Regions from separate parts of the Streptomyces sp. NPDC091279 genome, predicted to be linked through region 1. Evidence: riboswitches for the same ligand, from Rfam matches in the RefSeq annotation. Region 1 holds a riboswitch; each other region holds the start of a gene.
What was found. A riboswitch is a leader RNA that binds a small molecule or an ion and turns the genes downstream of it on or off. The one in region 1 is predicted to bind cyclic di-AMP.
Positions count from the first base shown of each region.

Region 2: another riboswitch for cyclic di-AMP. It lies ahead of ACIQOU_RS34550 (M23 family metallopeptidase); the one in region 1 lies ahead of ACIQOU_RS22215 (NlpC/P60 family protein).
Region 3: another riboswitch for cyclic di-AMP. It lies ahead of ACIQOU_RS30480 (M23 family metallopeptidase); the one in region 1 lies ahead of ACIQOU_RS22215 (NlpC/P60 family protein).

Region 1 covers NZ_JBIVVA010000008.1:347,985-351,249, reverse strand. Annotated here, with positions in the region: gene pcrA (DNA helicase PcrA) at 1-946, opposite strand, end outside; cyclic di-AMP (ydaO/yuaA leader) riboswitch at 1,219-1,375, shown strand; gene ACIQOU_RS22215 (NlpC/P60 family protein) at 1,384-2,559, shown strand; gene ACIQOU_RS22210 (tellurite resistance/C4-dicarboxylate transporter family protein) at 2,748-3,265, shown strand, end outside.
Region 2 covers NZ_JBIVVA010000019.1:103,316-106,580, reverse strand. Annotated here, with positions in the region: gene ACIQOU_RS34555 (GntR family transcriptional regulator) at 1-495, opposite strand, end outside; gene ACIQOU_RS34550 (M23 family metallopeptidase) at 685-1,467, opposite strand; cyclic di-AMP (ydaO/yuaA leader) riboswitch at 1,480-1,641, opposite strand; gene ACIQOU_RS34545 (M16 family metallopeptidase) at 1,884-3,265, opposite strand, start outside.
Region 3 covers NZ_JBIVVA010000013.1:201,544-204,808, reverse strand. Annotated here, with positions in the region: gene ACIQOU_RS30485 (aldo/keto reductase) at 1-405, opposite strand, end outside; gene ACIQOU_RS30480 (M23 family metallopeptidase) at 633-1,673, opposite strand; cyclic di-AMP (ydaO/yuaA leader) riboswitch at 1,684-1,841, opposite strand; gene ACIQOU_RS30475 (PP2C family protein-serine/threonine phosphatase) at 2,086-3,195, opposite strand.

The DNA.
Region 1 (3,265 bases):
CGAGCGGGACCGGCGGCACGTCGAGGGGCCGCTCGGCGCTGCCGACCAGCTCACGCACGAGCGCGTACTGGGCGTGGTTGGTGTCCTGGTACTCGTCGACGAGGACGTGCCGGAAACGGCGGCGGTAGTGCTCGGCGACGTCGGGGAAGGCGCGCAGCAGGTTGACCGTCGTCATGATCAGGTCGTCGAAGTCGAGGGCGTTCGCCTCGCGCAGCCGTGACTGGTACATGGCGTAGGCCTGCGCGAGGGTCTTCTCGAAACCGTCGGCGGCCTGCGCGGCGAAGTCCTCCTCGTCGATCAGCTCGTTCTTCAGGTTGGAGATCTTGGCGCTGAACGACTTCGGCGGGTAGCGCTTGGGGTCCAGGTCCAGGTCGCGGCAGACCAGGGCCATCAGGCGCTTGGAGTCGGCGGCGTCGTAGATCGAGAACGACGAGGTGAAGCCGAGCTTCTTGCTCTCCCGGCGCAGGATGCGCACGCACGCGCTGTGGAACGTCATCACCCACATGGCGTTCGCGCGCGGTCCGACGAGCTGCTCGACGCGCTCCTTCATCTCACCGGCGGCCTTGTTGGTGAAGGTGATCGCGAGGATCTGGCCCGGGTGCGCGTTCCGCTCGGCCAGGAGGTAGGCGATGCGGTGGGTGAGCACCCGGGTCTTGCCGGAACCGGCTCCGGCCACGATGAGCAGCGGGGTCCCGGCGTGGACGACGGCCTTCTTCTGGTTGTCGTTCAACCCGTCGACCAGGGCTGCGGCGTCCAGGACCGGACGCGGGGCGCCGTCGCGGTAGTGGGTGTCGCGGTCCGGGGGCGCGTCGAACTTCCCGCCGAACAGGTCGTCCGGAATCGACTCCGGGGCGTGCTCGTCCTCGGGTGGTGGCGGGGGTTCCTCGTCGTGCCCGCGGGGGGTCTGGAGGTTCGCCAGGAAGCTGTCGTCAAAGAGGCTGCTCATCGCTCTCCGAGTCTAGGCGGCCCCACTGACAGCCCGCCCCCGCCCTGAGAACATCCACCGCGCACGGACGTCCGGCCACGCCACCCGCGACCGCCCGTGACCAGGCGTTCACGTGCGGCGACCGACCCCCGCACACCTTCCCGAGGTCACGAAAACGTATCGGGCATATCGGCCATCAACCTTCACAGAGGCCACACGAGTTGGCTACCGTTCCGGCAAGGCCGCACGACCCTCTCCGGCGAACGTCGCCGGGCCGCGCGGCCGCCGCCGAGTCCGGGCCGCCGCCGCGCATCCGGAGCCGGGGACCCACACCGATCCCGGGGTGAATCGGTCCGCCCTCCCCTCGCGGGACGGGCACCGTAGGGCAACCCTTCCGAAGCACGCGCCCGAACCCGACAGCCGACTCGGTAGGCGGATATGGGAAGGAGTCGCCACTCTTGGCGTCGCACCGCAAGTCGCGCCCCTCGGGAGCACGCGCAGCAGGCATCCGCACCCCCGCCCTCGCCACGGCCGCCCTGACCTCCGTCGCCCTGCTGTCCCAGACGGCCGACGCCGCCCCCGCCCCCGACGGCAAGCCGAGCCTGGAGGAGGTCGAGAAGAAGGTCGACGACCTGTACCGGCAGGCCGAGTCGGCGACCGAGAAGTACAACGCGGCCAAGGAGCGGACCACCAAGCAGCGCAAGCGCGTCGACACGCTCCTCGACGACGTCGCCCGGCGCACCCAGAAGCTCAACTCCGCGCGGGAGGAGCTGGGTTCCTTCGCCGCGGCCCAGTACCGTTCCGGGGCCTCGACGCCGGACACGGCGACCTTCCTGCTCTCCGACACGCCGCAGGACTACTTCGACCAGACCCAGCTGATGAGCCGTCTGACCTCCCGCCAGAAGGGCGCGGTCGACGACTACGTCACCGAGCAGTCGGCGACCATGAAGAAGCGCCAGGAGGCCACCCGGAGCCTTGAGACGCTCACCGAGACCCAGAGCGACCTGCACACGGCCAAGGCCACCGTGCAGCAGAAACTCTCCGCCGCGCGCGCGATGCTGTCGAAGCTGACCGCCGAGGAGAAGGCGCGGCTCGCGGAGATCGAGCGGAAGAAGCAGGAGGCCGCCGCCGAGAAGGCCGCCGAACTCGCGAAGCAGCAGAAGGCGGAGCAGGCGGCCCGACAGGACACCCCTGACTCGTCGTCCTCGTCATCCTCGTCCGCCTCGTCGTCCCCTTCCGCCTCTTCCTCCTCCTCCGCCTCGGGCGACGCGTACTCCGTCAAGGCGGGGAAAGCGCTTGCGTTCGCCCGCGCGCAGGTCGGCAAGCCGTATGTCTGGGGTGCCACCGGACCCGGCTCCTACGACTGCTCCGGCCTCACGCAGGCCGCCTGGAAGGCCGCGGGCGTCACCCTCCCGCGCACCACCTACGACCAGGTGAACGCCGGAACGACCGTCCCCCTCGCCGACGCCCGCCCCGGTGACCTGATCTTCTTCTACGACGACGTCACCCACGTGGGCCTCTACATCGGCAACGGCATGATGATCCACGCCCCGAAGCCGGGCGCGTACGTCCGCGAGGAGTCCGTCTACTACGGCGGCGAGTCGATCATCCACAGCGTGGTCCGCCCGGCCTGAGCCGACACCGACCCGGCCGCACGCGCGCGTAGGCATCGACGGCACCCGCCGTCGCGGCACGCACGCGTACGGCCGTTTTGGCATATGCCCGGCCCGTGTCCGTGCGCCCGCGCCGCCCTGCGCGACCGTTTCCGCCCGCCCGCGCGTGCCCCGCGACCGCCGCGCCGGGTGCTCCCTAGCATCGGCCCATGTCCGCCCCTCACGGTCCCGCGTCCGGCTCCCTCTCCCCGCGCGCGTGGTGGGCACGCCGTTCGCCGGAGGCCGGGGCCGCCGTGCTGGCGACGGGCATCCTGTCGGTGGGGCTGCGGCTGACGGGGCACGAGGTGCTGTCGCTGATCGCCCTGGTGCTCGCGTGCGGGGCGTGGCTGGTGCTGGCCGCGCGCTTCGTCACGGGGCTGCTGTGGGACCGGGCGCGATGGATGGCGGCGGCCCGGGTGCCGGGGGCCCTGACGGCCGTCGCGGCGACCGCCGTTCTCGGCACCCGCTTCTCCGACCTGGGCCGGCATCTCCTCGCCGACGCGCTGCTGGCGCTGGCCGCCGCCCTGTGGCCGGCGCTGCTGATCGACGTCGTACGGCACTGGCGGCGGCGCGGGATGTCCGGCGGGGTGTTCCTGGCCTGCGTGGCGACGCAGGGGCTCGCCGCGCTGTCCGGCACGCTCGCCGGGGCGCAGACGGCGGCGTGGCTCGCGTACACCGCTCTGGTGCT
Region 2 (3,265 bases), on a different contig from region 1:
GCTGAGCGGCGCGTCCACCGCGTACATCCAGGCGATCTTGTGGCGCAGCTGGGTGAGCATCGAGGTCAGGGCGGGGCTGCCGGCGGCCTGGGCGAGGGTCTCGTGGAACCAGCCGCCCAGTGAGCGCAGATCCTCGCTGTTGCCCCTCCTGGCGCGCTCCTGACCCAGCCTGACCAGGCCGCGCAACACCTTGAGGTGGGCCTCGGTGCGCCGCTGGGCGGCCCGGGAGGCGCCGAGCGGCTCCAGGAGCAGGCGCATCTCCAGCAGGTCGGCGGCCTCCTGCTCGGTCGGTTCGGCCACGCACGCGCCCGCGTGCCGACGGGTTACGACGAAGCCCTCCGCCTCCAGGGTGCGCAGCGCCTCGCGCACGGGGACGCGGGAGACGCCGTAGCGGCGGGCGAGGAGTTCTTCGGTGAGCCGGCTGCCGCGCTCGTAGGCACCGGCGACGATGTCGTCCCGGATCGCCGTGCACACCGAATGCGCCGGAATACGCATGACAGCCTCCGCATTAATCCCCGTGAAACGTCGCCGATTGACGCGTGTTCATTGACTCTATGGCAATGAGCGAGAATTTCCGATGGCGGACCGGAATCCATGGATATTTTTTGGACAGCGGGGCGTGGGAAACGAGGAAAACCCCGGCTCACAGGGAACCGGGGTTTCACACGAGGCGCTGGGGTGCCGTCAGACGCTCACACCGTGGGCGCGGAGGTAGGCGACCGGGTCGATGTCGGAGCCGTACTCGGGGCTGGTCCTGGCCTCGAAGTGGAGGTGCGGGCCCGTGACGTTGCCGGTGGCGCCGGAGAGGCCGATCTGCTGGCCCGGGGTGACCGTCTGGCCCGCGGAGACGCCGATGGACGACAGGTGGCCGTACTGGGTGTACGTGCCGTCGTTCATCTTGATGACGATCTGGTTGCCGTAGGCGCCGCCCCAGCCGGTCTCGACGACGGTGCCGGAGCCGACCGCGTGCACGGAGGTACCGCTCGCGGCGTGGAAGTCGACGCCGGTGTGGCTGCCGGAGGACCACAGGGAGCTGCCGGCCTGGTAGCCGGTGGAGACGTAGGAACCGCTGATCGGCAGCACGAAGGCGTTGAGGCGGGCGCGCTCGGCGTCGCGGGCGGCACGCTCCTTGGCCTCGTGCTCGGCCTTGGCCTTCGCCTCGGCCTTCTTGCGCGCGGCCTCCTGGGCGGCCTCCTTGCGGGCGGCCTGTTCGGCGGCCTGCTTCTGCGCGGCGGCCTGGGCGTCGATCCTGTCGGCGACCCGGTCCCCGAGGGTGACGACGGGGGTGAGACCGGTCTGCTCGACGGCGTTCTCGGTGAAGCCGACGTTCTCGGCGGCGAGCGCCGGGGCGGCCAGGGTGCCGACGACGCCGGTGGTGGCGAGGGCCGCGATGCCGGCCGCGCGGGCGGTGGTGCGCTGCGTGCGGGTGGGCCGGCGGTGCTTCCCGGTGGCGCAGTTGAACGCCATGTGGTGGCTGGTCCTTTCCTTCCCTCTCGCCTACCGGGTTAGCTGACGGGTTCGGAGCAGGAAGGTCTCCTACGGACCCCCTCGACCAGCGCGGGCGTCCGATTCACCCCAGGGACTGCGTGGGTCCCCGGCTCCCCTGGCTCGCGCCGTGGGGGGACTCGGCGATGACTGCCCGGTGCCGCGGGATGCGGCGCGGTGCCTGACGGACAGCCGGGGAGACGCTAAGCGGGCCGCCGTTCGATCCTCAAACGGATCACTGTTTTTGTAGCGCATCCCACAGGGCAGACGGGCAGCCTCTCCCTCAATTCGGACACTCCGCGGCCATGTCGGGGACACCGGAAGGCCCCGGCGACGTCTCCGTCACCGGGGCCTGTCCTGACGACTCCTCAACGTCGTTCCCGCGCGCGGGTGCCCGGCTACTCCGCGGCGACGACGGTGACGTCGCCGATGCCGAGGGCCTCGACGGGCTCCTTGATGGCGGCGGCGTCCCCGACGAGGATCGTGACCAGACGGTCCACCGGGAAGGCGCTGACGACGGCCGCGGTGGCCTCCACGGTGCCGGTGGCGGCCAACTGCCGGTACAGCGTGGCCTGGTGATCGTCCGGCAGATGCTGCTCGACCTGGTCGGCCAGGGTGCCCGCGACGGCCGCGGCGGTCTCGTACTTGAGCGGCGCCACGCCGACCAGGAACTGCACGGCGGCGTCCCGCTCGGCGTCCGTCAGCCCCTCCTGCGCGACTCCGCGGACCACCTTCCAGAGGTCGTCGAGGGCCGGTCCGGTGTTCGGCGTGTCGACGGAGCCGCTGATGCCGAGCATCGCGATCCCGGTGCCGTCCGGCGCCGAGCGCAGCACCTGGGTGAACGCCCGCACGCCGTAGGTGTAGCCCTTCTCCTCGCGCAGGACGCGGTCCAGGCGGGAGGTGAGGGTGCCGCCGAGGCAGTAGGTGCCGACCACCTGGGCCGGCCACACCCGGTCGTGCCGGTCGGCGCCGACGCGGCCGATCAGCAGCTGTGTCTGGACGGCTCCGGGGCGGTCGACGATGACGACGCGTCCCCGGTCGTCGGCGGTCACCGGGGGCATCTTCCGGGCCTCGGCGGGGGCGCCCGTCCAGGCGCCCAGGGTGTCGCCGAGCAGGGTGTCGAGGTCGATGCCGGTGAGGTCGCCGACGACGACCGCGGTGGCCGTCGCGGGGCGGACGTTGCTCTCGTAGAAGGCGCGGACGGCCGCCGAGTCGATGGCGCGCACCGACTCCTCGGTGCCCTGGCGGGGCCGGGACATGCGCGAGGTCTGCGGGAACAGCTCCTTGGAGAGTTCCTTGGCGGCCCGGCGGGACGGGTTGGCCGTCTCGTGCGGGATCTCGTCGAGCCGGTTGTCGACCAGCCGTTCGATCTCGCTGTCGGCGAACGCGGGCGCCCTGAGCGCGTCGGCGAGCAGTCCGAGGGCCCGCTCCAGGCGGGACGCCGGCACCTCCAGGGCGATGCGGACACCGGGGTGGTCGGCGTGCGCGTCCAAGGTGGCGCCGCAGCGCTCCAGTTCGGCCGCGAACTCCTCGGCGGAGTGCTTGTCGGTGCCCTCGGAGAAGGCCCGCGCCATGATCGTGGCGACGCCTTCGAGGCCGGTCGGCTCGGCGTCCAGGGGCGCGTCCAGGCCCACTTCGACGGCGACGACCTGCTGGCCCGGGCGGTGGCAGCGCAGGATCGTCAGGCCGTTGTCGAGGGTGGCCCGCTCGGGTGCCGGGAAGGCCCAGACCTTGGGCTCGCCGCCCTGCGGCTGGGGGTGGAAGTCCATCGTGGCGAGCT
Region 3 (3,265 bases), on a different contig from region 1:
CTCCTCGACCGGCACCTCGGGCTGGTCGAAGTGGGTGTAGTAGAGGTCGATGTGGTCGGTGCCCAGGCGGCGCAGGGAGGCGTCGGCGGCGGCCTTGATGTTGGCGGCCGACAGGCCCTTGAAGTCGGGGTGCTGGCTGACCTTCGTCGCGATGACGACGTCGTCACGGTTGCCGCGCGCCGCGATCCACTTGCCGATGATGGTCTCGGACTCGCCGCCGGAGTGGCCCTCGATCCACGCCGAGTACGCGTCGGCGGTGTCGACGAAGTTGCCGCCCGCCGCCGCGTAGGCGTCGAGCACGGCGAAGGAGGTGGCCTCGTCGGCGGTCCAGCCGAAGACGTTGCCGCCGAGGGAGAGGGGGAAGACCGTGAGGTCGGACGGGCCGAGCTTGCGCGGAGAAGTCATGTCCCCCATCAACGCCCCTACAGGAGGCTCCCATTCAACCGCCGTGCCGCCACGCCCCCAAAGATCACCCGCACCCCACCACCGACCTACCGGAGAGGTACGGGCTGACCCGTAGGGGCTGACCCCGTAAGGGCTGATCCGTAGGGGCTGACCCGTAGTACCCGAGGCGTACGGGTCGCCCCGTAGTACCCGAGAACTACGGGTACGGGTACGGGTACGGGTCGGTCCTACGGGGTGAGGCCCTTGCCGCGCAGCCAGGTCATCGGGTCGATGCCCGTGGCCTGGCCGCCGGGGTGGACCTCCAGGTGGAGGTGCGGCCCGGTCACGTTGCCGGTCGCGCCGACGCGTCCGATGACGTCACCGGTGGAGACCTTCTGGCCGACGGTCGCGTTGATCGAGGACTGGTGGCAGAACCACAGCTCGGTGCCGTCGTCCAGGGTCAGGATCGTGCGGTAGCCGTAGGAACCGGCCCAGCCCGCCTCGGTGATCGTGCCGCTGTGGATGGCCTTGATGAGGGTGCCCGTAGGGGCGGCGAAGTCGAGGCCCGTGTGATACCCGGAGGACCACATCGCGCCGGCCTGCCCGAAGGTGCCGGTGATCGTGTACGACGAGGTCGGCAACGTGAACTGCTTGGCCAGCGTGGCCAGACGCGCGGCCTCCGCCTTCTTCGCGGCCTCCGCATCGGCCTTCTTCTTCGCGGCGGCGGCCTTGGCGACGGCCTCCTTCTCCGCCTTGGCGGTGGCGTCGGCGACCTGCTTCGCCACGGCGGCCTGGGCGGCGGCCTGCGCCTTGGTGTCGATCTGGCCCTGCTGGCTCTCGGCCTGCGCCATGATCCGGTCGCGCAGCGCCTCGCCCGCGTCCCGGGTGCCCTGGACGGTCTCCTTCGAGGTCACGCCGACCGAGCTGAGCGCGGTGGCGGAGCCCTGCTCGGGCGTGGCGTCGGAGTCGTCGAACACGGCGCCCACGGAGGAGGGCAGGTCGGGCATCGAGATGGAGACCGGCGGCTTGCCGGTGTTGGCGCTGGCCATGCCGCCCGCGCCCATCGCGGCGATGACGCCGACGCCGAGCACCGTCGAACTGCGGGCGAGTCCCCCGCCGCGCTGCTTGGCGACCCGGTGCCGGCCGCGGACCGGAGCCAGGGATTCCGCGGTGGGGTTCCACTCCTGCCAGGGGCCCTCGTCGGGGCCGGGGCCGCCGAAGCCGAAGCTCTCGCCGGGGTACTGGTCCGGTATGGGCGGGGCCGTCGGAGCAGGCCTGTTGGACGCCACTTAGGCGTACTCCTTCCTTCCTTCTCGCCTACCGGGTTAGCTGACGGGTTCGGAGCAGGAAGGTCTCCTACGCGCGTATACCCGCCGTGCGGACACGACGGAAAAAGCGCGATTCACCCCAAGTTGGTGGTTCCCCGGTTCCCTTACGGGATTCGGCGCGTGCGCACGGAGCCGCCTTGGTGACGGCTGGGACGACCGCGCTGCGTTATCGAACGTTAATAGACCCGGGGCGGTGATTCCAAGCTGTTCCCCTTGATCATTAACGTTTTCGACACGGACGTACGGCCCATGAGCGCCAAAAAACGGGCGAGTTGACCTCCCTGCCCAAACATCACGTGCGCTGACCGTTTGTCACTTGTTATGCGGAGGGAGTTCGCCCGCTCACATCGGGTGACCACGCGGGTGGTGCCTCTCAAGGACGGCGAACGGCGAGCAGCGCCATGTCGTCCGCCGTGCCGCCCCCGGTGTACTGACGCACCTCCTGGGCGAGGGCGCCGAGCAGCAGGCCGGGGTTGTCGAACACCCGCCCGGCGAGCCGTGCCTCGGGGTCGAAGAACTCCCCGTGCGCGTCCCGGGCCTCCGAGAGCCCGTCGGTGTACAGGAGCAGGGTCGCGCCGCTCGGGAACTCGGCCTCCTCGGCGCGATCGGGCCCACCCCCCAACTCCCCCATCCCGAGCGGTAGGGCATGTTCCGTAGGGGACAGGGCGCGGACGGTGCCGTCGGTCCCGAGCAGCAGCGGCGGCGGGTGGCCCCGGGTGACGATGCGGGCGATGCCGTCGCCGTGCGGGAGTTCGACGAGGACGGCGGTGGTGAACGCCTCGAAGGCGTCCAGCGCGTCCCGCCGGGTGCCTTCCCTGGCGAGGGCCCGCTCCAGCCGTTGCGCCAGCGCTTCGAGGGTGACCTCCTGCTCGGCGGCCTCCCGGAACGCCCCGATCAGCACGGCAACGGCGGCCACCGCGCCCATGCCCTTGCCGCGGACGTCCCCGACGATCAGCCGGACGCCGTGCGGGGTGTCCTGAACGGCGTAGAGGTCGCCGCCGATGGACGCGTCGGCCTGGGCGGCCTCGTAGCGGGCGGCGATGTCGAACCCGCCGATCCGCTCGGCCGGTTCGGGCAGTACGGCACGTTGGGCGGCCTCGGCGATCTCGCGCTGGGAGGCGAGCTGGGCGTCGCTGCGGCGCACGAGGACGTTAATGAGGACGGCGAGGACGACCACCGTCGCCACGGTCGCCAGTTCCGTCAGGGAGTCGGCGTGCAGGACGACGCCGAGCCGCAGATGGATGACGAACACGGCGAGGACGGAGGCGAGGCCGGTCAGGACCGTGCCTCGGCGGCTGTAGAGGGGGGCGGCGACCAGGGGCGCGGCGGCGAAGAGCGGGGACGCGGTGAACTGCTGCGGGGTGAAGTAGTCGTAGACGAACCCGACGGCGATCAGCAGGAGGGGGAGGAGGCGGGCGAAGCGACGCGCGAAGGAGATCCGCCGTCCCTCGCCCGCCGGGCCCCTCTGGTCACCAGGCCCCACTGCTCGTCTCCCACGTGTCCGGTGTACGTCCAGGTTTCCCGCCCGGAACGCGCCCGGCGACCGGGGTGAG